DNA from 2 places in the Actinomadura vinacea genome. Region 1 is predicted to be linked to the other one. Evidence: riboswitches for the same ligand, from Rfam matches in the RefSeq annotation. Region 1 holds a riboswitch; the other holds the start of a gene.
The links. A riboswitch is a leader RNA that binds a small molecule or an ion and turns the genes downstream of it on or off. The one in region 1 is predicted to bind glycine.
Positions count from the first base shown of each region.

Region 2: linked by a shared signal. The riboswitch ahead of gcvP (aminomethyl-transferring glycine dehydrogenase) and the one ahead of gcvT (glycine cleavage system aminomethyltransferase GcvT) in region 1 are both predicted to bind glycine.

Region 1 covers NZ_BAAARW010000020.1:753,812-763,917, reverse strand. Annotated here, with positions in the region: gene ABD340_RS27960 (L-serine ammonia-lyase) at 1-436, opposite strand, end outside; gene ABD340_RS27955 (serine hydroxymethyltransferase) at 458-1,726, opposite strand; gene gcvH (glycine cleavage system protein GcvH) at 1,729-2,121, opposite strand; gene gcvT (glycine cleavage system aminomethyltransferase GcvT) at 2,143-3,255, opposite strand; glycine riboswitch at 3,327-3,436, opposite strand; glycine riboswitch at 3,441-3,537, opposite strand; gene ABD340_RS27940 (M50 family metallopeptidase) at 3,738-5,030, shown strand; gene cds1 (L-cysteine desulfhydrase Cds1) at 5,027-6,115, opposite strand; gene ABD340_RS27930 (hypothetical protein) at 6,212-7,141, shown strand; gene ABD340_RS27925 (roadblock/LC7 domain-containing protein) at 7,146-7,511, opposite strand; gene ABD340_RS27920 (hypothetical protein) at 7,640-7,975, opposite strand; gene ABD340_RS27915 (hypothetical protein) at 8,241-9,146, shown strand; gene ABD340_RS27910 (ATP-binding protein) at 9,159-9,626, opposite strand; gene ABD340_RS27905 (GntR family transcriptional regulator) at 9,787-10,106, shown strand, end outside.
Region 2 covers NZ_BAAARW010000024.1:55,886-65,991, reverse strand. Annotated here, with positions in the region: gene ABD340_RS31670 (DUF5999 family protein) at 1-29, shown strand, start outside; gene ABD340_RS31665 (alpha/beta hydrolase family protein) at 239-859, opposite strand; gene ABD340_RS31660 (PPOX class F420-dependent oxidoreductase) at 953-1,378, shown strand; gene ABD340_RS31655 (tetratricopeptide repeat protein) at 1,397-2,608, opposite strand; gene gcvP (aminomethyl-transferring glycine dehydrogenase) at 2,735-5,647, opposite strand; glycine riboswitch at 5,722-5,831, opposite strand; glycine riboswitch at 5,832-5,927, opposite strand; gene ABD340_RS31645 (flippase-like domain-containing protein) at 6,324-8,810, shown strand; gene ABD340_RS31640 (MerR family transcriptional regulator) at 8,820-9,428, opposite strand; gene ABD340_RS31635 (bifunctional nuclease family protein) at 9,938-10,106, opposite strand, start outside.

The sequences.
Region 1 (10,106 bases):
AGAAGACCTTCGAGCGCAGCTCGCCGCCGCCGGCGCCGTAGGCGGTGAAGCGCATCCCGTTGGGGTGGCCGGGCAGCGACTCCTTGCGCTCGAAGACCAGGTGCTCGTTCACCACGAACGGGACGTCGTGCGAGCCGAACAGGCGCAGCGCGCCGCGGGAGCGGATCGCGGCGAGGCGCTCGTCGACGGTGTCGACGTCGACCGTCTCCGGTTTGTCGCCCTCCAGGCCGAGGATGACGGCCTTGTCGCTGCCGTGCCCCTTGCCGGTGAGACCGAGCGAGCCGTACAGGACGGCCCGCACGGACGCGGTCTCCTCCAGCAGGCCGTCGCCGTGCAGGCCGCGCGCGAACCGGTGCGCGGCCGCCATCGGGCCGCCGGTGTGGGACGAGGACGGCCCGATGCCGATCTTGAAGAGGTCGAAGACGCTGATCGCCATGGTCCGGGACGTCCCGTGACGTCAGAGGTTCGGGTAGAGGGGGTGCTTGGCCGCCAGTGCCCGGACCCTGACCGCGAGCGCCTCCTTGTCGAACGTGGGCTGCAGTGCCAGCGCGATGACGTCGGCCACCTCGGCGAAGTCCGCGGCGGTGAAGCCGCGGGTGGCCAGGGCGGGCGTGCCGATCCGCAGGCCGGAGGTGACCATCGGGGGGCGCGGGTCGTTCGGGACGGCGTTCCGGTTGACGGTGATGCCGATCTCGTGCAGCCGGTCCTCGGCGTCCCGGCCGGTGAGCTCGGAGTCGACCAGGTCGACCAGCACCAGGTGCACGTCGGTGCCGCCGGTGAGGACCTTCACCCCCGCCTTCGCGGAGTCCTCGGCGAGCAGCCGCTCGGCCAGCAGCCGGGCGCCCTCGACGGTGCGCCGCTGCCGGTCCTTGAACTCCTCGGACGCGGCGATCTTCAGCGCCACCGCCTTGGCCGCGATCACGTGCTCCAGCGGGCCGCCCTGCATGCCCGGGAACACCGCCGAGTTGATCTTCTTGCCGTACTCCTCGCGGGCCAGGATCAGCCCGCCGCGCGGGCCGCCCAGCGTCTTGTGCGTGGTGGTCGTCACGATGTCGGCGTACGGGACGGGCGAGGGGTGCAGGCCCGCGGCCACCAGCCCGGCGAAGTGCGCCATGTCGACCATGAGCAGCGCGTCCACCGAGTCCGCCACCTCGCGGAACCGGGCGAAGTCGAGCTGCCGCGGGTAGGCCGACCAGCCCGCGACGATCATCTTGGGCCGGTGCTCGGCCGCCAGCGCGGCGACCTCGTCCATGTCGACCAGGCCGTCCTCGGCGCGGACGTGGTAGGGCACCACGTTCAGCACCTTGCCGGAGTAGTTCAGCCGCATCCCGTGCGTCAGGTGGCCGCCGTGCGCCAGGTCGAGGCCGAGGATCGTGTCACCGTGCTGGAGCAGCGCGAAGTAGACCGCGGTGTTGGCCTGCGCGCCGCTGTGCGGCTGCACGTTGGCGTGCTCGGCGCCGAACAGCTCCTTGGCGCGGTCGATGGCCAGCTGCTCGGTGATGTCGACGAACTCGCAGCCGCCGTAGTAGCGCCTGCCCGGGTAGCCCTCGGCGTACTTGTTGGTGAGGACCGACCCCTGGGCCTCCAGCACCGACGCCGGCGCGAAGTTCTCCGAGGCGATCATCTCCAGCGTGGACTGCTGCCGGTCCAGCTCGGCGGCCACCGCGCGGGCGACCTCCGGGTCGGCCTCGGCCAGGGATTCGTTCAGCGGGTCCTTGAACGACACGGTCAGGACTCCTCGATCAGCTTGTCGTAGGCCTCGGCGTCCAGCAGGTCGCCGGGCTCGTCGGAGATCCGCACCTTGAAGATCCAGCCCTCGCCGTACGGGTCGTCGTTGATCACCTTGGGCTCGTCGATCACCGAGGTGTTGATCGCGGTGATCTCGCCGCTGACCGGGGAGTAGATGTCGCTGACCGACTTGGTGGACTCGACCTCGCCGCACGGCTCGCCGGCCTCGACCTGGTCGCCCTCGCCGGGCTGCAGTTCGAGGAAGACGATCTCGCCGAGGGCGTCGGCGGCGTGCGCGGTGATGCCGACGGTGACGATGCCGTCCTCGGCCGTGCCGAGGCCCGACACCCATTCGTGCTCTTCGCTGTAGCGCAGCTGCTCCGGAACGCTCACGGTGGTTTCTCTCTCCAGGTCTCAGGAACGCTTGTAGAAGGGCAGGGCGACCACGTCGACCGGCTCCCGGCGGCCGCGGACGTCGACGGCGAGCCCGTCCTCGTCCACCCCGATGTCCACGTAGGCCATCGCGATCGGCGTGCCCAGTGTGGGGGACGGGGCGCCGCTCGTCACCACCCCGCACGGCGTGCCGTCGGACATGACGACCTCGTACCCCTTGCGGGGCGCCCGGCGGCCGCGCGCGACCAGCCCTACGAGCCTACGGCCTGGCGGGGTCTGCGCCTGCGCGGCCAACGTGGCCTTTCCCACGAAATCTCCGGGCTTATCCAGCTTGACCACCCTGCCCAGGCCCGCCTCGTACGGATTGGTCTGGACGGTCAGCTCGTTGCCGTACAGCGGCATGCCCGCCTCCAGCCGCAACGTGTCCCGCGCCGACAGCCCGGCCGGGGTCACCCCCTCGACCGCCGCCAGCTCGTTCCACAGCGGCACCGCGTCCGCGGCCGACACGAACAGCTCGAAGCCGTCCTCGCCGGTGTAGCCGGTACGGGCGATCAGCGCGTCGACGCCCGCGACCTCGTCCGCCATGATCGCGTAGTAGCGGAGGTCGGGCAGCGGGGCGGCGGTGAACCGGGACAGGATCCCCTGCGCGTCCGGCCCCTGCAGCGCGATCAGCGCGTACTCGCCGGAGCGGTCGGCCACCCGCGCCCCCGCGAAGCCCGCCGCCCGCTCGGTCAGCGCGGCCAGCACCGTCGCGGCGTTGGCGGCGTTGGCCACCACCATGAACGTCTGCTCGGCCAGCCGGTAGACGATCAGGTCGTCCAGCACCCCGCCGTCGACCCCGCAGATCATCGTGTAGCGGGCCTTGCCGACGGCCATGGGGGACAGGTTGCCGACCAGCGCGTAGTCGAGCGCCGCGGCCGCCTCCGGACCGTCCACGAAGATCTCCCCCATGTGGGACAGATCGAACAGCCCCGCGGCGGACCGCACCGCGCGGTGCTCGGCGGTCTCGCTCGCGTACCGCAGCGGCATCAGGTAGCCGGCGAAGTCGACGAGGTGCGCGCCGAGGGCCCGGTGGACGTCGTACAGCGGCGTCTTCCTGGCGTCCCCCGGGTCTGAGGGCGCTGTGCTGGACATGGGTCGGCTCCTTCGTCGCGGGCGCGTGGAACCAATCGTCCCACCCGCACCGGGCGCGGTCGGTGCCTCCCCCTCTGTCATCGGCCGGTCGCGGCGCCTGAGAGCTTCACCCCGCACGCCCGCGGAGGGCGGAGGGCTTTCACCTTCGGCGGGGGACGGTCGCGTCCCCGCTTTCCAGAGGTCGCCTGGCCCGCGCGGTCCTTGGGCCTGAGAGGTTCCGGGGAGGATTTGCTCCTTCGGCGTCCCTGACCGGCTGCCAGGGCACTCTCCCGCGCGGGATCATCGGCTGGTGGCCAGGCTAGCAGCGGCCGCACCCCGCCGACCAGCCGCCGGCGCCCCGCCCCGCTGAACCGGACGGGGCGCACCCGCCGTACCACCGGCGGGTGCGCAAGGGCCACGCGTGCATAACTCCACGGTCACGAGAGGCCCGGATTCACGTACCCTGAACGGGTCGTTGGAGATCACGGAGGGACGGGGCGAGCATGGGCTGGTTGGCGGGAGTACTGATCCTGTTCTTCGGCCTGCTGGCGTCGATCGCCCTGCATGAACTGGGCCATTTCTCCTTCGCCAAGCTCTTCGGCGTCCGGACCCCGCAGTTCATGGTCGGCTTCGGCCCCACGATGTGGTCCCGGCACAAGGGCGAGACCGAGTACGGCGTCAAGTGGATCCCGGTCGGCGGCTACGTCCGCATGATCGGCATGCTGCCGCCGCGCAAGGGCGACCGGCCCGGCGAGGTCCGGCAGATCAGCACCGGGCCGTGGCAGAGCCTGATCGAGTCCGCCCGCGGCGCGTCGCTGGAGGAGATCCGCCCGGGCGACGAGGACCGCGTCTTCTACGCCAAGAAGTGGTGGCAGAAGCTGCTCATCATGTTCGGCGGGCCCGCGATGAACCTCATCCTCGCGGTGATGTTCTTCGGGATCCTGCTCATGGGCATCGGCACCCCCACCCCGCAGCCGGTGATCGGCTCGGTGGCCAAGTGCGCGATCCCCGCCGGCTCCAAGCTCACCGACTGCCCGCAGGGCTACACCCCGACCCCGGCCGCCTCCGTCGGGCTCAAGGCCGGCGACCGGATCACCACTTACGACGGCCGCAAGATCGGCTCCTACGACCAGTTGCAGGGCCTGATCCGCGACTCCGGCGGCCGCACCGTCGCCGTCACCGTCCAGCGCGACGGCAAGCCCGTCGCACTGCAGGTGCCCGTCACCCGCAACCAGATGTACGACCTCAACGACACCGAAAAGGTGGTCAACGTCGGGTTCCTGGGCATCACCCCGCTCCAGGAACGCGAGCGCCAGGGCCCGGTCGCCGTCGCCGACTACATGGGCGAGCTGACCGCGCACACCGCCGGGGCGCTGCTGCGGATGCCGCAGAAGATGGTCGGCGTCTGGAACGCCGCCTTCGGCGACGAGAAGCGCGACCCCAACGGCCCCATCGGCGTGGTCGGCGTCAGCCGCCTCGGCGGGGAGATCGCCGCCTCCGAGAGCCCCACCGTCGAGAAGGTCGCGATGTTCATCGCCCTGCTCGGCTCCCTCAACCTCGCCGTCGGCATGTTCAACCTCGTCCCGCTGCTGCCGCTGGACGGCGGCCACATGGCCGGGGCCATCCTGGAGGCCGTCAAGAAGGGCTTCGCCCGCCTCTTCCGGCGTCCCGACCCCGGATACGTCGACGTGGCCAAGGCGCTGCCGCTCACCTACGTGATGGCGGCCGTGCTGATCGTGATGGGCGGCCTGCTCATCTACGCCGACCTGGTCAACCCCATCCGCTTCAACGGCTAGGGCATCTCGCCCGTCTTGAGGAAGGCCCGCAGCGTGTCCATGTACGGGCCCACCGCGATGCCCTGCCCGGCGAGCCAGTCGTCCGACCCGTAGGTGCGGGCGTACCGCTCGCCGCCGTCGCAGATCAGCGTGACCACGCTGCCGCGCTCGCCGCGCTCCAGCATCTCCGCGACCAGCAGCGCCACGCCCCACATGTTCGTCCCGGTCGACCCGCCCACGCTCCGGCCGGTCACCTCGCGCGTCCACCGCATCGCCGCGATCGACGCCGCGTCCGGCACCTGGATCATCCGGTCGATCACGGTCGGCAGGAACGACGGCTCCACCCGCGGCCGCCCGATCCCCTCGATCCGCGAACCCGCCGCGGTACGGGCGCTGTCCCCGTCCGCGAACGCGCCGAAGAACGCCGAGCCCTCCGGGTCCACCACCGCGACCCGGGTCTGGAACCGCCGGTACCGCGCGTACCGGCCGATCGTCGCGGACGTCCCGCCGGTCCCCGCGCCGACCACGATCCAGGACGGCTCGGGGAACCGCTCCAGCCGCAGCTGCTCGAAGACGGACTCGGCGATGTTGTTGTTGCCGCGCCAGTCCGTCGCCCGCTCCGCGTAGGTGAACTGGTCCATGAAGTGCCCGCCGCACTCCCGCGCCAGCCGCCGCGACTCGGCGTAGATCGCCGCCGGATCGGCCACCAGATGGCACCGCCCGCCGTAGAACTCGATCAGCTCGATCTTCTCCTGGCTGGTGCGCTCCGGCATCACCGCCACGAACGGCAGCCCGACCAGCCGCGCGAAGTACGCCTCGCTCACCGCCGTCGACCCGCTGGACGCCTCGATGATCGTGGTGCCCTCGCAGATCCACCCGTTCGCCAGCCCGTACAGGAACAGCGACCGCGCCAGCCGGTGCTTCAACGACCCGGTCGGATGCACCGACTCGTCCTTCAGATACAGGTCGATGCCCCACTCCTCCGGAAGCGGGAACACGTGCAGGTGCGTGTCGGCGCTGCGGTTCGCGTCGGCCTCCACCTTCCGGATCGCCTCGGAGATCCATTCCCGGCGGCCCGGGTCGCACCTGTCCACGGAACGGCCCATACCCTCCCCCTTCGTCGCCCATTAACGATATCCCCGCATGTCACAGGGCATCATGGGGCCCAGGGGGGTGCCTTGTCCGATTTCTTCTCAGTTCGCGTGGCCGACACCGGGCGGCTGCCGCTGTTCGCCTTCTTCGTGGCGTTCATCATCACCTTCGTGGCGACGCGGGTGAACGTCCGCCTGATCCGCGCGAACGTCAGCTGGTGGTTCCGCAACGTCAAGGCCGGCGACCTGCACATCCACCATGTCGTGTTCGGCGTCGTCCTCATGCTGGTGGGCGGCGTGATGGGCTTCGCCGTCCCGGAGGACTACCAGGGCTTCGTCGTCACCGCCGCCGTCATCTTCGGCGTGGGCTCCGCCCTGGTGCTGGACGAGTTCGCCCTGATCCTGCACCTCAGCGACGTCTACTGGACGGAGAAGGGCCGCGCGTCCGTCGACGCCGTCTTCGTCGCGATCGCCGTGACCGGCCTCCTCCTGCTCGGCGTCCGCCCGGTCGGTTTCGAAGGCCTCCGGCCCGACCAGGACGGGAGCCCTCCGCTGCCGGGCGCCGTCTACGTCGCGTCCCTGATCGTCAACCTGGCGCTGGCCGTGATCACCGTCTTCAAGGGCAAGATCTGGACCGGCCTGGCCGGCCTCTTCCTGCCGCTCCTGCTGGTGATCGGCGCGATCCGGGTGGCCCGTCCAGGCTCCCCGTGGGCCCGCTGGCAGTACGCCCCGGGCTCACGCAAGGCCCGCTCCGCCGCATGGCATGAGGAACGCTTCCGCCGCCCGCTGATCCGCGTCAAGATCTGGATCCAGGAGTTCATCGCCGGCCGCCACGACCTGATCCCGCCCGAACTCCTCCACCGCAGACCGTCCACCCGCCGCCGCGTCACCCGCGACCGCCCGGCCCGCAGGACCCCGTTCAACCCCGCCCGCCGCAGGACCACCGGCAGGGAACGCGCGCTCCGTTCAGCCGTCCGAGGCCGCTCTCCCCGCCGGGGAACCAGAACCCGGAAGCCCCGGCCCCAGGACGACGACGACTGACCCGTCAGTTGGCCAGGAGGTCGCCGAGGCGCGTCACCGCCGGGCGCGACTCCAGATGGAGGCGGGTGATGTCCAGGCCCTCGTCGCCCAGGACGACCAGGAGCTGGCCGGTGGAGACGGCGTAGACGACGATGTGACCGAGCTGGCAGCGGGTCACGACCTCGCGCAGCTCGCCCATGCCGACCTCCTTCCCGGCGCTCTTCCCCAGCCCCAGGGCCGCCGCGGCGAGCGCGGCCAGGACGTCGGGACGGACCTCCGCGGTGTCGGAGGCGATGAGCATTCCGTCGACCGACGCCACCGCGCTGTCGGTCACCCCGGCCACGTTGTCGCGCAGAGCGTGCAGCTCCGCGAGGACCGTTTCGTTTGACATCCCCGGTGTTCTTCCCTCTATTGAGATCGGTATCGCGCGTGTGCACGAGGGCAGCGCGGAGCGGCCCGGCTGATCGTTCCGGGATCGGCGGCCGGTCGCGGTCGGACGACCGGCGGCGACGTGACGTTCTAGAGGCTCAGGTCGTTGTCGATGCCGCGCAGGGTGTGGCGCGCCAGGGCCAGGTTGGCGCGGGAGCGGTCCATCGCCAGGTACAGGAAGAGCCGGCTGCCGCCCCGGTTGAGCAGCCTGATCACGTGGTACTGGCGGTCCAGCGTGATGAGGACGTCCTCGATGGTGTCGTCGATCCGCAGCGCCTCCAGCGTGCGGGTCTTGGCCCGGATCACCTCGGTGTTGCCCGCCGCGGCGACCTCCAGGTCCAGGTCGCGGCCTCCCCCGGTAGTCCCGAGCGACATGCCGCTCTCGTAGTCGACGAGTGCGGCGCCGAGCGCCCCCTCGATGGTCATGGCTTGCTTGAGCGCGGCTTCGATGTCCACTCAGGCCCCTCATCACGGTCTATCCGCCCGCGGGGGGATGTGCGAGATCCCCTGTCCCCCCGGCGTGAGCAGGTCTTGTTGATCAGCGCCAACATACCGGCGCAAGCCGGACCAAGTTGGACATTTCAACTAGGAAATCGGTTGCTTTCTTACCTGACTTAGGGTCGCCCGGAAGTGATGTAACGAGTGGAGGCCCGTCCCGGCGTCCGGCCGAAACGGGCCCGCGGCGCCTGGCATGATGCCCCTGAGCACACTGGCCCCGTTCTGGACGGACGACGTGACCGCACCTTCCTTTTCAACCGCCGACCCACCCGCGCGGACGGGCATCTTCGACTCCGCGCTCCAGCGCCGCGGCCAGGAGCGCTTCTCCGGGACGCTGCGGATCGAGGGCGGCCAGGCCGGCGCCGTGACGATGCGTGACGGACTCGTCGTCGCGGCCGGCACACCCGCCGCGCCGGGGCCCGAATCCCTGCTTCTGCGCTCGGGCCGGATCTCCGAGGCCGACTGGACCGACGCGTTCGCCGCCGCCGCGCCGCACGGCCGGATGGCCGCCGAACTGGTCGACCGCGGCCTCCTCGGCGCCGCCGGGCTCCAGGTCCTGACCCAGGTCGCCGTCGTCGACGCCGTCTTCGCCATGGCCCTGTGCGGCGTGCGCACCTGCACCGCCGAGCCGTACGGCGAGGACGATCTCGCGCCGCTGCTGCCCGCCGATCCCGGTCTGGACGCCCATCGGCTCGTCCGCGAGACCGCCCGCAGGCTGGCCGCGGCGTCCCAGTGGCGGGAGTTCGGCCTGGAGATCAACAGGCGTCCGCATCCGGCCGTCCCCGAACCCGTGCCCCCGGACGACGGCGCGCCCCGCGGCGACGTCCTGTCAAAGGTCAACGGTCGCCGCACGGTGCGCGACATCGCCTTCTCCCTGGGCCGCGGCCTCTACTCGGTGATGCACGACCTGGCCACGCTCACCCAGGACGGCCTGATCACCTTCGAGCCCCAGCTCCCGGCCGAGCCCGCCACGCCGGAACCGACCCCGGAGGGCGAGTCCGACGACCTGCCCCGGCGCCGCCGCGGCGCCAGCGAGATCAACACCGTCCTCCCCTGGCCGCCCCCCGTCCCAGACCTGCCACCGCCCACCGGAACGTAGCCGCAGAGGGGCTCAGAACGAGACGAGAGACCACACCCACTTGCCATGCGGGTGGGTCTTCCGGACCCCGCACTGAGCGGACAGCGCCTCGATGATCGGCAGACCCCATCCACCCGTGCCGTCGTCGTGCCCGGGGTCCAGCGCCTCAGGATCCGGGGTGATGTCCGTTAGCGAGAGTTCCGCCAAAGGTCTGCTCACCGGGAGGTCATCCGAGCTGCCCCAGACGGCGAGCACGACCCCGCACCGCTCTCGTGTGAACCTCACCCGGATCTCACGGTCGGGTGTGCTCTCCACCGCGTTGGTGATCAGCTCACCGGCGATCACGCACACGTCTTCCGCGGCGCGCAGGAGCCCCCAGTCCGAGAGCCGGAACTTCAGATGGGTGCGGACCTGGGCCGGAGCCGTGGCCGCCGCCACAAAGGTCATGTCCAGGCCCTCCTGGGCCACCGTCTCGGCGTTCACCGAGCGCCTGCTGAGCATGGTTCTGCGAGCGTTGCTGGCGCCGCTTGAGACAGGCTGGTTCTAGCATCTGCCATGGGCCCGGCCTCCTTCGTCGGCTTGCCCACCGGAACACCGGTTTGACGGGTCGTGCCTGACGCATCGGGTAGGTCTTCAAGGTCGAGAATGGACGATCTTCGGCATGATTTGCTTCAACAAATCACGGCCGAAGTTCATGGTGGCGGTAGGGTGCGCCCTCGTCAATAAGCTTCAACAAATAAACCCAACGCGAGGAGTCGGACACGTGGGGTCAGCTCGGTACAACGAGATCGCCGATGATCTGCAACGCCGTATCGACGCTGGTGAGTGGCAGTCGGGCGAGACCCTGCCGCAGATGGAGAAGCTTGCCGAGCAGTACAACGCCAGCCGCAACGCCGTCGCGCGTGCGGTGGGCAAGCTCGCCAAGGAAGGTCGCCTGGTCTCCGTGCCTCGCCGCGGGACGGTCGTCCGCCCCGGACATCG
Region 2 (10,106 bases), on a different contig from region 1:
CGGACCTTCCGGAGCCGTCCGCCGCCTGACCAGGGGACCGTCCCGGGCTCCGCCGGGACTAGTCCAACGGGGTGATCTTCCTCGGGGGCCAGCTCGCCCGCCCAGCGCCTCTGGGCCCGTCCAGGGCCCGGAGGAGGCACGACCCTCTCCCTCCCATTCCCACGGCCCGACCCCACAGCCCACTCCCGCGACCGGCTTCCCAGCCCGCCGGCGCAGGCCGGCGGCGGCGCCCGCCTCTTCACCCGGTGGAGCGGGTCCAGCGACGCAGCCACGGACCGACCGCGGCGCCCACCGCCGCGGGATTCTTCGCCAGTTCGTGACGCTCGCCCGGCAGCACCGCGACCTCGGCGGCGTCCGCCGGATCCGGGATCCCGAAGGGGTCCCGGTCCCCGTTCACCACCAGCACCTCCACACCCGCGTCCCGCGCCTCGCGCAGTTCCCCGGCGCGCGACCGGTCCGGACGGCCCGGCGGACGCAACGGGAACGCCAGCGCGACCACGCCGGCCGCCCCGGCCGCCCCGGCCGTGCGGCAGGCCACCCGCGCCCCGTTGCTGCGGCCGCCCTGGACCAGCGGCAGGTCCCCGTACCGGTCCCGCAGCACCTTGATCACCTGCTGCCAGTCCTCGTCCTGCCGGACCGCCGAGCCGGGCGCCCGCCGCCCCGCCGCCCGGAACGGCTGCAGCACCCGCGCCACCGCGCCGCCGAGGCCCAGCGCGACCTCGCGCACGGCCAGCAGATCGGGGGCGTCCACGCCGCCGTTCGAGCCGTGCGTCAGGACCAGCAGGAACGCCGCGCCGCCCGCCCCCCGCGGGTCGTCCAGCGTCACCTCGGCCGGGCCCCGCGCCGTCACGATCTCCATGTCACTCACGGTAGCCGGTGCGGCCCGCCGGGCGGCGCGCGGACCCCGGCGGCGAAGATCCGGTAGGGCGGATCCGTACGGCAGACTGTGCCCATGGTGAAGATTACCGACAGCCAGTGGCGCGACTTCGTGTCCGAGGGCACCCGGACCGGGAAGATCGCGGTGGTCCGCGCCGACGGCAGCCCGCACGTGACCCCGATCTGGTTCGTGCTCGACGGCGACGACCTGCTGTTCACCACGCACGAGTCGGGGCTGAAGGGCAAGGCGGTGCGGCGCGACCCGCGGGTCTCGATCGCCGTGGACGACCAGACACCGCCCTACTCCTTCGTGACGATCACGGGCGAGGCGGGCGTCTCCGAGGACATGGCCGAACTGCGCCGCTGGGCCACGGCCATCGGCGGCCGGTACATGGGTCCCGACCGCGCGGAGGAGTTCGGGGCGCGCAACGCCGTCCCGGGCGAGTACCTGGTCCGGGTGCGGATCACCAAGGTCGTCGCCGAGCGCGACGTCGCCGGATAGCCGTCCCGGGCGGACGGGTCAGGTCTCGGCGACGGGTTCGGCGTCGGGCCAGCCCGGCGGCGGCGACGAGTCGGGCCCGCCCATGGCCGCCCGCAGCCGCTCGGCGAAGCTCTCGTGCAGCAGCGGGCCCCACGCGTAACCGCTGGGCACCCGGACGGCCTGCCCCATGGCCTGGTCCGCCTCCCTGGCCGCGTCCGACCGCGGATCGCCGGAGCCGGAGCCCGGCGGCGCGGGCTCCCCCTCGGCGTTCCGGGCGTACCGGACGGCCAGCAGCGCGTACATGTGGTCGAGCGCGCCGAACGCCTCACCGGCCAGCGCGGGCAGCGTGCCCTCCGCCACCGCGTGCTCGACCACCGGCTCCCACCACAGGTCGGCGGGTTCGGTGCCCGCCGCGTCCTCGTCGTCGGCGGCGAAGTCGCGGCGCAGCCGCGCCCGCACCTGGCCGGCGACGCCGGAGTCGGCCAGCCCTCGCCCCCACACCTCGCGCGCCTCGGCGCCGCGGCCGCGCAGCGGAAGCGTGCGCGCCAGCAGCTCGACGGCCAGCGGGCCCACGTCGGCGTCGGCGGCCGCGCCGGGCTCGCCGAGGGCCGCGCCGAACGCGCCGATCGCCTGGTCGAGGTAGGCGATGCCCAGCGTGACGGCCAGCCGCGCGTAGGCGTACGGCGCGGCCTCCCGGTCGACCAGCTTGAGCCCGGCGGTGAGGATCCGCAGGGCGCGCGCGGGCTCGCCGCGTTCCAGCAGCCGCTGGGCCAGGTCGTGCGCGGCGACCGGGCCGTACTCGGCGTCGCCGGTCCCGACCGCGTCCTCCCAGTGGCCGCGGGCGGTCTCGAAGTCGTCCTCGTCGTCGGCGAGGCGGGCCAGCGCCAGCAGTGCCGGCGGCAGATAGGCCGGGTTGCCGAAGTCGACCACGACCCGCCACGCCGGCCCGGCCAGCACGTGCTCGCCCGCGCGCTCGTGGGTGAGCGCCAGGTGGTAGGCGGCGCGCGGCCCGTACTCCGGGTCGCCGGTGGCGATGGCGTCCCGGTCGGCCTCCCGGGCGGCCTCGACGTCGCCGCGGTCGTCGAGGACGACGGCGAGCCCGAGGGCCGCCTGGGCCCGGTGCGGGGTGCCGCCCAGGTCGAGCACCTTCTGGAACAGGGCGGCGGCCCGCTCGGGCTCGCCCGTCTCGGCCAGCCGCCTGGCCTCCTCGCAAAGCCGCGCGGGGTCGGCCGGATCCGGGGTCTCGCTCATGCTCGCCTCTGGGGGTCGGGTCGGTGAGCCGAGCCTACCGACGGCGGCCGCGCCCGCGCCGGGGCGACACCCGGATCCGCCGGCATGATCCACGAAATCCCCGCAGAAGCCCCCGGGCCGGACGGCTCAGTCCTCGAAGGCCTCCGGGGGCGGGCAGGAGCAGACCAGGTTGCGGTCGCCGTAGGCCTGGTCGATCCGGCGCACCGGCGGCCAGTACTTGCCGTCCCGCAGCGCGGGCAGCGGGTACGCGGCCTCCTCCCTGGTGTAGGGGTGCTTCCAGTCCTCGGCGAGCAGGCATTCGGCGGTGTGCGGGGCGTTCTTGAGCGGGTTGTCGCCGCGGTCGTGGGAGCCGTCGGCGACCCGCTGGATCTCCCGCCGGATCTCGATCATGGCGTCGCAGAACCGGTCGAGCTCGGCCAGGTCCTCGCTCTCGGTGGGCTCGATCATCAGCGTGCCGGCCACCGGGAACGACAGCGTGGGCGCGTGGAAGCCGTAGTCGATCAGCCGCTTGGCGACGTCCTCGGCGGTGATCCCGGTCTCCTTGGTGATCTTGCGGAGGTCGGCGATGCACTCGTGCGCGACCAGGCCGTTGCGCCCGGTGTAGAGGATCGGGTAGTGCGGGGCCAGCCGGGCGGCCAGGTAGTTCGCGGCGATGATCGCGCTCTCGGTGGCGGCGCGCAGCCCGTCCGGGCCCATCATCGCGACGTAGGCCCAGGAGATCGGCAGGATGCCCGCCGAGCCCCACGGCGCCGCCGAGATCGGCCCCACCCCCGTGTCCTGCGGGCCGGCCTCCGCGCGCAGCGGGTGGCTGGGCAGGAACGGCGCCAGGTGCCCGCGCACGCCGATCGGGCCGACGCCCGGCCCGCCGCCGCCGTGCGGGATGCAGAACGTCTTGTGCAGGTTGAGGTGGGAGACGTCGGAGCCGAACTCGCCGGGACGGGCCAGCCCGACCAGCGCGTTGAGGTTGGCGCCGTCGACGTACACCTGGCCGCCGGCCGCGTGCACGGCCGCGCACACCTCGGTGATCGTCTCCTCGAACACGCCGTGCGTGGACGGGTAGGTCACCATGATCGCCGACAGGGCCGCGCCATGCTGGGCGAGCTTGCCGTGCAGGTCGTCGAGGTCGATGTTGCCGCCGTCGTCGCACTTGACGACCACGACCCGCATTCCGGCCATGACCGCGCTGGCGGCGTTGGTGCCGTGCGCCGACGACGGGATCAGGCAGATGTTCCGGTGCCCCTCGCCGCGCGCGGCGTGGTAGCCGCGGATGGCCAGCAGCCCGGCCAGCTCGCCCTGCGAACCGGCGTTGGGCTGCACCGACACCTTGGCGTACCCGGTGATCTCCGCCAGCCGGTCCTCCAGCTCGCCGATCAGCTCCAGGTAGCCGCGGGCCTGCTCGACCGGCGCGAACGGGTGGATGTCCGCGAACTCCGGCCAGGTGACGGGCTCCATCTCGGCGGTGGCGTTCAGCTTCATCGTGCAGGAGCCGAGCGGGATCATCGACCGGTCCAGCGCGATGTCCTTGTCCTGCAGCCTGCGCAGGTAGCGCAGCATGGCGGTCTCGGACCGGTGCCGGTGGAAGACCGGGTGGGTGAGGTAGGGGCTCTCGCGGCGCAGCTCGCCGAAGGCGTCCCCCTGAACACCATCCGGCAGAGCACCGTCCGGCAGGGCGCCGGCCGGTGGGGCGCCGTCCAGGCCGAACGCGCGCCCGACCGCGCCGATGTGCTCGTCGGTGGTGGTCTCGTCGCAGGCGATGGCGACGTGGTCGGCGTCCACCGGGCGCAGGTTGACCCCGCCCAGCCGGGCCTTCTCCACGATCTCGGCCGCGCGGCCCGGGACCCGGGCGAGCACGGTGTCGAAGAAGCGGTCGTGCACGACCTCGACGCCGGGCGCCTCGCGCAGCCCGGCGGCCAGGCCGCGGGCGTGCCGGTGGACGCGCTGGGCGATCGCGGCCAGCCCCTCCGGCCCGTGGTAGACGGCGTACATGCTCGCCATCACCGCCAGCAGCACCTGCGCCGTGCAGATGTTGCTGGTGGCCTTCTCGCGGCGGATGTGCTGCTCGCGGGTCTGCAGCGCCAGCCGGTAGGCGGCCGCGCCGTCGGCGTCGACCGAGACGCCGACCAGGCGTCCGGGCAGCTGCCGCTGGATGCCCTCGCGCACCGCCATGTAGCCGGCGTGCGGGCCGCCGTAGCCGTACGGGACGCCGAACCGCTGCGCCGACCCGACCACGATGTCGGCGCCGGACTCGCCCGGCGGCCGCAGCAGGGTCAGGGCGAGCAGGTCGGCCGCGACCACGACCTGGGCGCCGCGCTCGTGCGCCTGCGCGGCCACCGGCTCCAGGTCGCGCACCGCCCCCGAGGCCCCCGGGTACTGCAGTAGCACGCCGAAGAAGTCGCCGTCGGGCAGCCCCCCGCCCAGGTCGGCGGTGGCGACCTCGATGCCCAGCGGGACGGCGCGGGTGCGGATGACCTCGATCGTCTGCGGGAGCGCGTCGGCGTCCACCAGGAACGTGCCCGGCTCCTTGCGCCTGGACGCGCGGTGCGCCAGCGCCATGGCCTCGGCGGCGGCGGTGCCCTCGTCCAGCATGGAGGCGTTGGCGACCGGCAGCCCGGTCAGGTCGCTCACCACGGTCTGGAAGTTCAGCAGCGCCTCGAGCCGGCCCTGCGAGATCTCCGGCTGGTACGGGGTGTAAGCGGTGTACCAGCCCGGGTTCTCCAGGACGTTGCGCAGGATCACGCCGGGAGTGATCGTGCCGTGGTAGCCGAGGCCGATCATCGAGGTCAGCACGGTGTTGCGGGACGCCAGTTCGCGCAGCCGCTCCAGCGCGGCGGTCTCGCTCAGCGCGGGCGGCAGGTCGAGCGGCCGGTCGGTGCGGATCGCGGCGGGCACCGCGTCGTCGATCAGGGCCTCGGCGCCGGAGTAGCCGATGGCCGCCAGCATCCGGTCCTGGTCGGCCGGCGCGGGCCCGATGTGCCGGTCCGCGAACGCGGACCGGGGGTGCTGCGGCGAGGCCACGGGGGCGAAGTACTGGGCGGTCATGCTGGGGAGCCTCCTGGGCTTTCGCGGTCGCTCAGGCGCCACCGGTACCGCGATGCGCACCGCGGCCGGCGGCCGTCTCCCCCTCTGTCATCGGCACCTGAGAGATTCGCCCGCGTCCCGGGCTTTCCCCTTCGGTGAGACCCCGTTCCCCCACCGGGGAACGGCGCCTGCTCTCCAGAGGTGCCTCGCCCGCGCGGTCCTTTTGCCTGAGAGGTTCCGGGGAGGGTTGCCCCTTCGGCGCCCCACACTGGTTGCGTGGGATCTCTCCCGCACAGGGTCGACGGCGTTCTCCATGAAACTCTATCCAACCCGCCGCCGGAACGATCGCGACGGGGCGGGGGCACGGGCGGCGGGCGTGCCGGAAAGCGGTCGGCCACCGGCCCCGGGCCGTTGATCCCGGGGGGCTACGGACCAGTACGATACCCACATCTCACGGGGACGGGACCCGACCGTGCAAGCGCTTGTGCGAACGCTCGGCCGGGCGGCGGGTCACGGCGCGGGCGGCGCCGGTTCTCGGCGGGGCCCGGCGACGGCCCCGGAAAATGGGGGCCGCGGGGGCCAGGAGGGTACGAATCACCTTGAACGTGAGAGCGGACGGACCGGGCACCGTGCTCGACCGCACGACGCCGGTCCGGGGACGCCGATCGCAGTGACAGGTCCGGACGGCGGTGTGGGCGTGACACAGACCCACCGGGAAGAGCACAAGGACGAGTCGGTTCGGCCCGGCCCGGCCGCCGCCACGGCCGTGCCCGTCGACGAGCCGCCGCGCCCGGACCGCATCCGGCGGCCCTCCGACGCGATCCGGTTCGCCGCCTCGGTGGCGGGGCTGGTGGCGGTGATGCTGCTGGTCTTGTTCGCCTTCGCCCAGCAGACCACGCACGGCCTGCAGACCGACATCACCCAGGGCACCGCGCACGCGCCGCGCTTCCTGCTGACGCTGGCCACGCTGGTGTCCAGCTTCGGGGTGCTGGCGGTGCCGGTGGCGTTCGCGGTGGAGCGCCTGTTCCACAAGGACGGGGTGCGGGTCGCGATCGGGCTGCTGGCCGCGGTGATCGCGTTCGCCGTGACCGTCCTGCTGGACGACCTGGTGATCTCCTCCGCGCCCGGCGGGGTGCTGGACTCGCTGATCTGGGGCGGCACCGAGACCGCGCCGGTGCACACCGACATCGCCCCGGTGATCGCGTTCGTCACCGCGGTCGGGATGGCCGGCCGCGCCCGCTGGCAGGCCGTCACCTGGACGATGATCGGGCTGGCCGCGCTGACCGGGCTCACCGCCGCCTACGCCTCGGTCGCCGCGCTGGCCGCCACCTACTTCCTGGGCCGCGCCATCGGCCACGGCACGCTCTACGCCGTCGGCACGCCGAACCCGCGGCCGCCGGGCCTGGCGGTCGTCGCCGCGCTGGAGCGCCTGGGGCTGCGCACCCTGCGGGCGCGGCGGCTGTCGGACGACGAGGACGAGGTCCGCCGCTACGGGGTCCGGATCGCGCACTCGCCCGACGCCGTCCCGACCGACGGCTCCGGCGTCGCGCTGCCCCGCGGCGACTGGCAGCTGGAGGTCAGCGTCCTGGACCGCGACCAGCAGACCGCCGGGGTGCTGTACCGGGTGTGGCGGCTGGTCCGGCTGCGCGAGGCGGCGCCCCGGCGCCCGGTGCGCTCGCTGCGCCGCTCGCTGGAGCAGGAGTCGCTGATGGCCTACGCCGTCGACGCGGCGGGCGCCCGCACCCCCCGGCTGGTCGGCACCAGCGAGGTCGGCACCGAGGCCGCGCTGGTGGCCTACGAGTACGTGCCCGGCCGGCGGCTCGACGACGTCCCCGACGAGGACCTCACCGACGCGGTGCTCACTGACGTCTGGGGGCAGCTGAAGCGGCTGCAGTCGGCCCGGCTGGCGCACCGGCGGCTGGAGGGCGGCGCGTTCCTGATCTCCGAACGGGGCCGGGCGTACCTGATCGACCTGCGCTCGGGCGAGATCGCCGCCGGGGATCTGACGCTCCGGCTGGACCTGGCGCAGTTGCTGACCACGCTGGCGCTGCGGGTGGGGCCCGAGCGCGCGGTCCACACGGCCGCGCGGGTCCTGGGCGAGAAGGCGCTGGCCGCCGCGGTGCCGCTGCTGCAGCGGGTCGCGCTGTCCCGCGACACCCGGGCCGCGCTGCGGCACGACCGCGAGCTGCTCACCCGCATCCGCGAGCAGATCGTCCGGCTGGGGCCCGAGGGCGAGGCCCCGCCGATCCGGCTGGAGCGGTTCCGGCCGCGCACCATCTTCAGCATCGTGGCGCTGACCGTCGCCGCCTACATCGTCGTCCCGCAGCTGAGCAGCGTCGACCCGGTCCAGCTGGTGGCCGGCGCCAAGTGGTGGTGGATGGGGGTGGCGCTGGGCGCCGCCGCGCTCACCTACCTCGCCGCCGCGTTCATGCTGATGGGCTTCGTCCCCGAGAAGCTGCCGCTCGGCCGGACCGTGCTCGTGCAGGTGGCCGCGTCGTTCGTGAAGCTGGTGGCGCCCGCGGCGGTGAGCGGTGTCGCGCTCAACACCCGCTACCTGCAGCGCTCGGGGGTGCGGCCCGGCCCGGCGGTGGCCAGCGTCGGCGCGTCCCAGCTCATGGGCATGGCGATGCACATCCTGCTGCTGATCCTGTTCGGGTTCATCACCGGCTCCACCGGCAACGCCACCCGCGATCTGGCGCCGTCCCGCACGATCGTCATCGTGCTGCTGGCGCTGGCGGTGCTGACCGCGATCACGCTGACCATCCCGCGGGTGCGGCGGTTCGCGACCAGGCGGCTCAAGAGCATGTTCTCGGGCGTCGTGCCGCGGCTGGTCGACGTCCTGCAGTCACCGAAGAAGATCATCACCGGGCTGGGCGGGTCGCTGCTGCTGACCGTCGCTTTCGTGGTGTGCCTGGACGCCTCGGTCCGCGCGTTCGGCGAGTCGCTGCCGTGGACGGCGGTGGTGGTGGTCTTCCTGACCGCGAACGCGGTGGGTTCGGCCGCGCCGACCCCGGGCGGGCTGGGCGCCGTCGAGACGGCCCTCACGGTGGCGCTGACGATCTCCGGCCTGACCGCCGAGGCGGCGACCTCGGCGGTGCTGCTGTTCCGGCTGCTGACGCTGTGGCTGCCCGTGCTGCCGGGGTGGGCGGCGTTCGCCTACCTCCAGCGCAAGGAAGCGATCTAACCGGGGGGGTCAGCCCGTCCTGCGGGCGCGGCGCCGGTGCGCGAGCTCGTCGTGGGGGTGCTCGCCGGAGTCTTCCGGGTCGTCGGTGGCGGCGCGTTCGGCGGGGAGCTCGGCCAGGCTCCCCTCCACCTCCTGCCAGACGCGGCCGAGCGCGATGCCGAAGACCCCCTGGCCGCCCTGAAGGAGATCCACGACCTCGTCGGCCGAGGTGCACTCGTAGACGCTCACGCCGTCGCTCATCAGCGTGATCTGCGCCAGATCCCGGACGCCCCGGTCGCGCAGATGCGTCACGGCCGTCCGGATCTGCTGCAACGAGACCCCGGTGTCCAGCAGCCGCTTGACGACCTTCAGGACGAGGATGTCGCGGAAGCTGTAGAGCCGCTGGCTGCCCGACCCGTGCGCGGCCCGCACGCTGGGCTCGACCAGCGCGGTGCGCGCCCAGTAGTCCAGCTGCCGGTAGGTGATCCCGGCGGCGGCGCAGGCCGTGGGCCCGCGGTAGCCCACGTCCTCGGGCGGCGCGGACACCTCGGTGTCGAAGAGCAGGCCCTGCTCTCCGGCGCGCCGAGACGCCATCTGCCTGTCGGGGGTCGCCTTGCCCTCGCCGCTGCTCACCGCCACGCGGACCTCCGGCTTCTATCAGCCCGCGGGGCTTCGTCAAGGGGGTTTGACGAATTGACACCACGGGTGTTCCACCAGCACGGTAGGTGCCGGTCAGGGTGTGGTCAACGTTCGCCGTCGGCGCGTCGCATGCCCGGATGAACCGGCTTCACGTGGGCAAACTGCGCACCTGCGGTCCCACCGGGACTCCTACCCCGTTCACCCACGGCTGGAACCGGACCGCGCAAGACCACCCGCACCCGAGCATGAACTCGCAGAGCAGACGGCCCTCCAGGCCCAGAACCGGCCGCGACCATCGACCGGCCGATTCCACGATATTCGACCCCCCGAACTCCCTACCGGTTCCCCCGATTCGCAGTTTCTAACTAGGGCTCTGTCTAACCGGGGGCTGCGCCTATCTGGGGGCCGGCCCTCACCGGAGTGGACGGACCCTGGAGGGAGCGCCAGCGACCGGAAGGGGCCGTTCGCCCCGTCCCGGGTGGTGTGGAGGGTCGCCCCTCCGCAATGAATCAGCCCGCGCGGCCGAAGTCCTCCGGCGAGATCGTGTCGAGGAACTCGCGGAACTTCTCGACCTCGTCCTCCTGCTCGTCGGGGATGGCCACGCCGGCCTCCTCCAGGACGTCGTCGCTGGCGAAGATGGTGGCTCCGGTGCGCAGCGCGAGCGCTATCGAGTCGGAC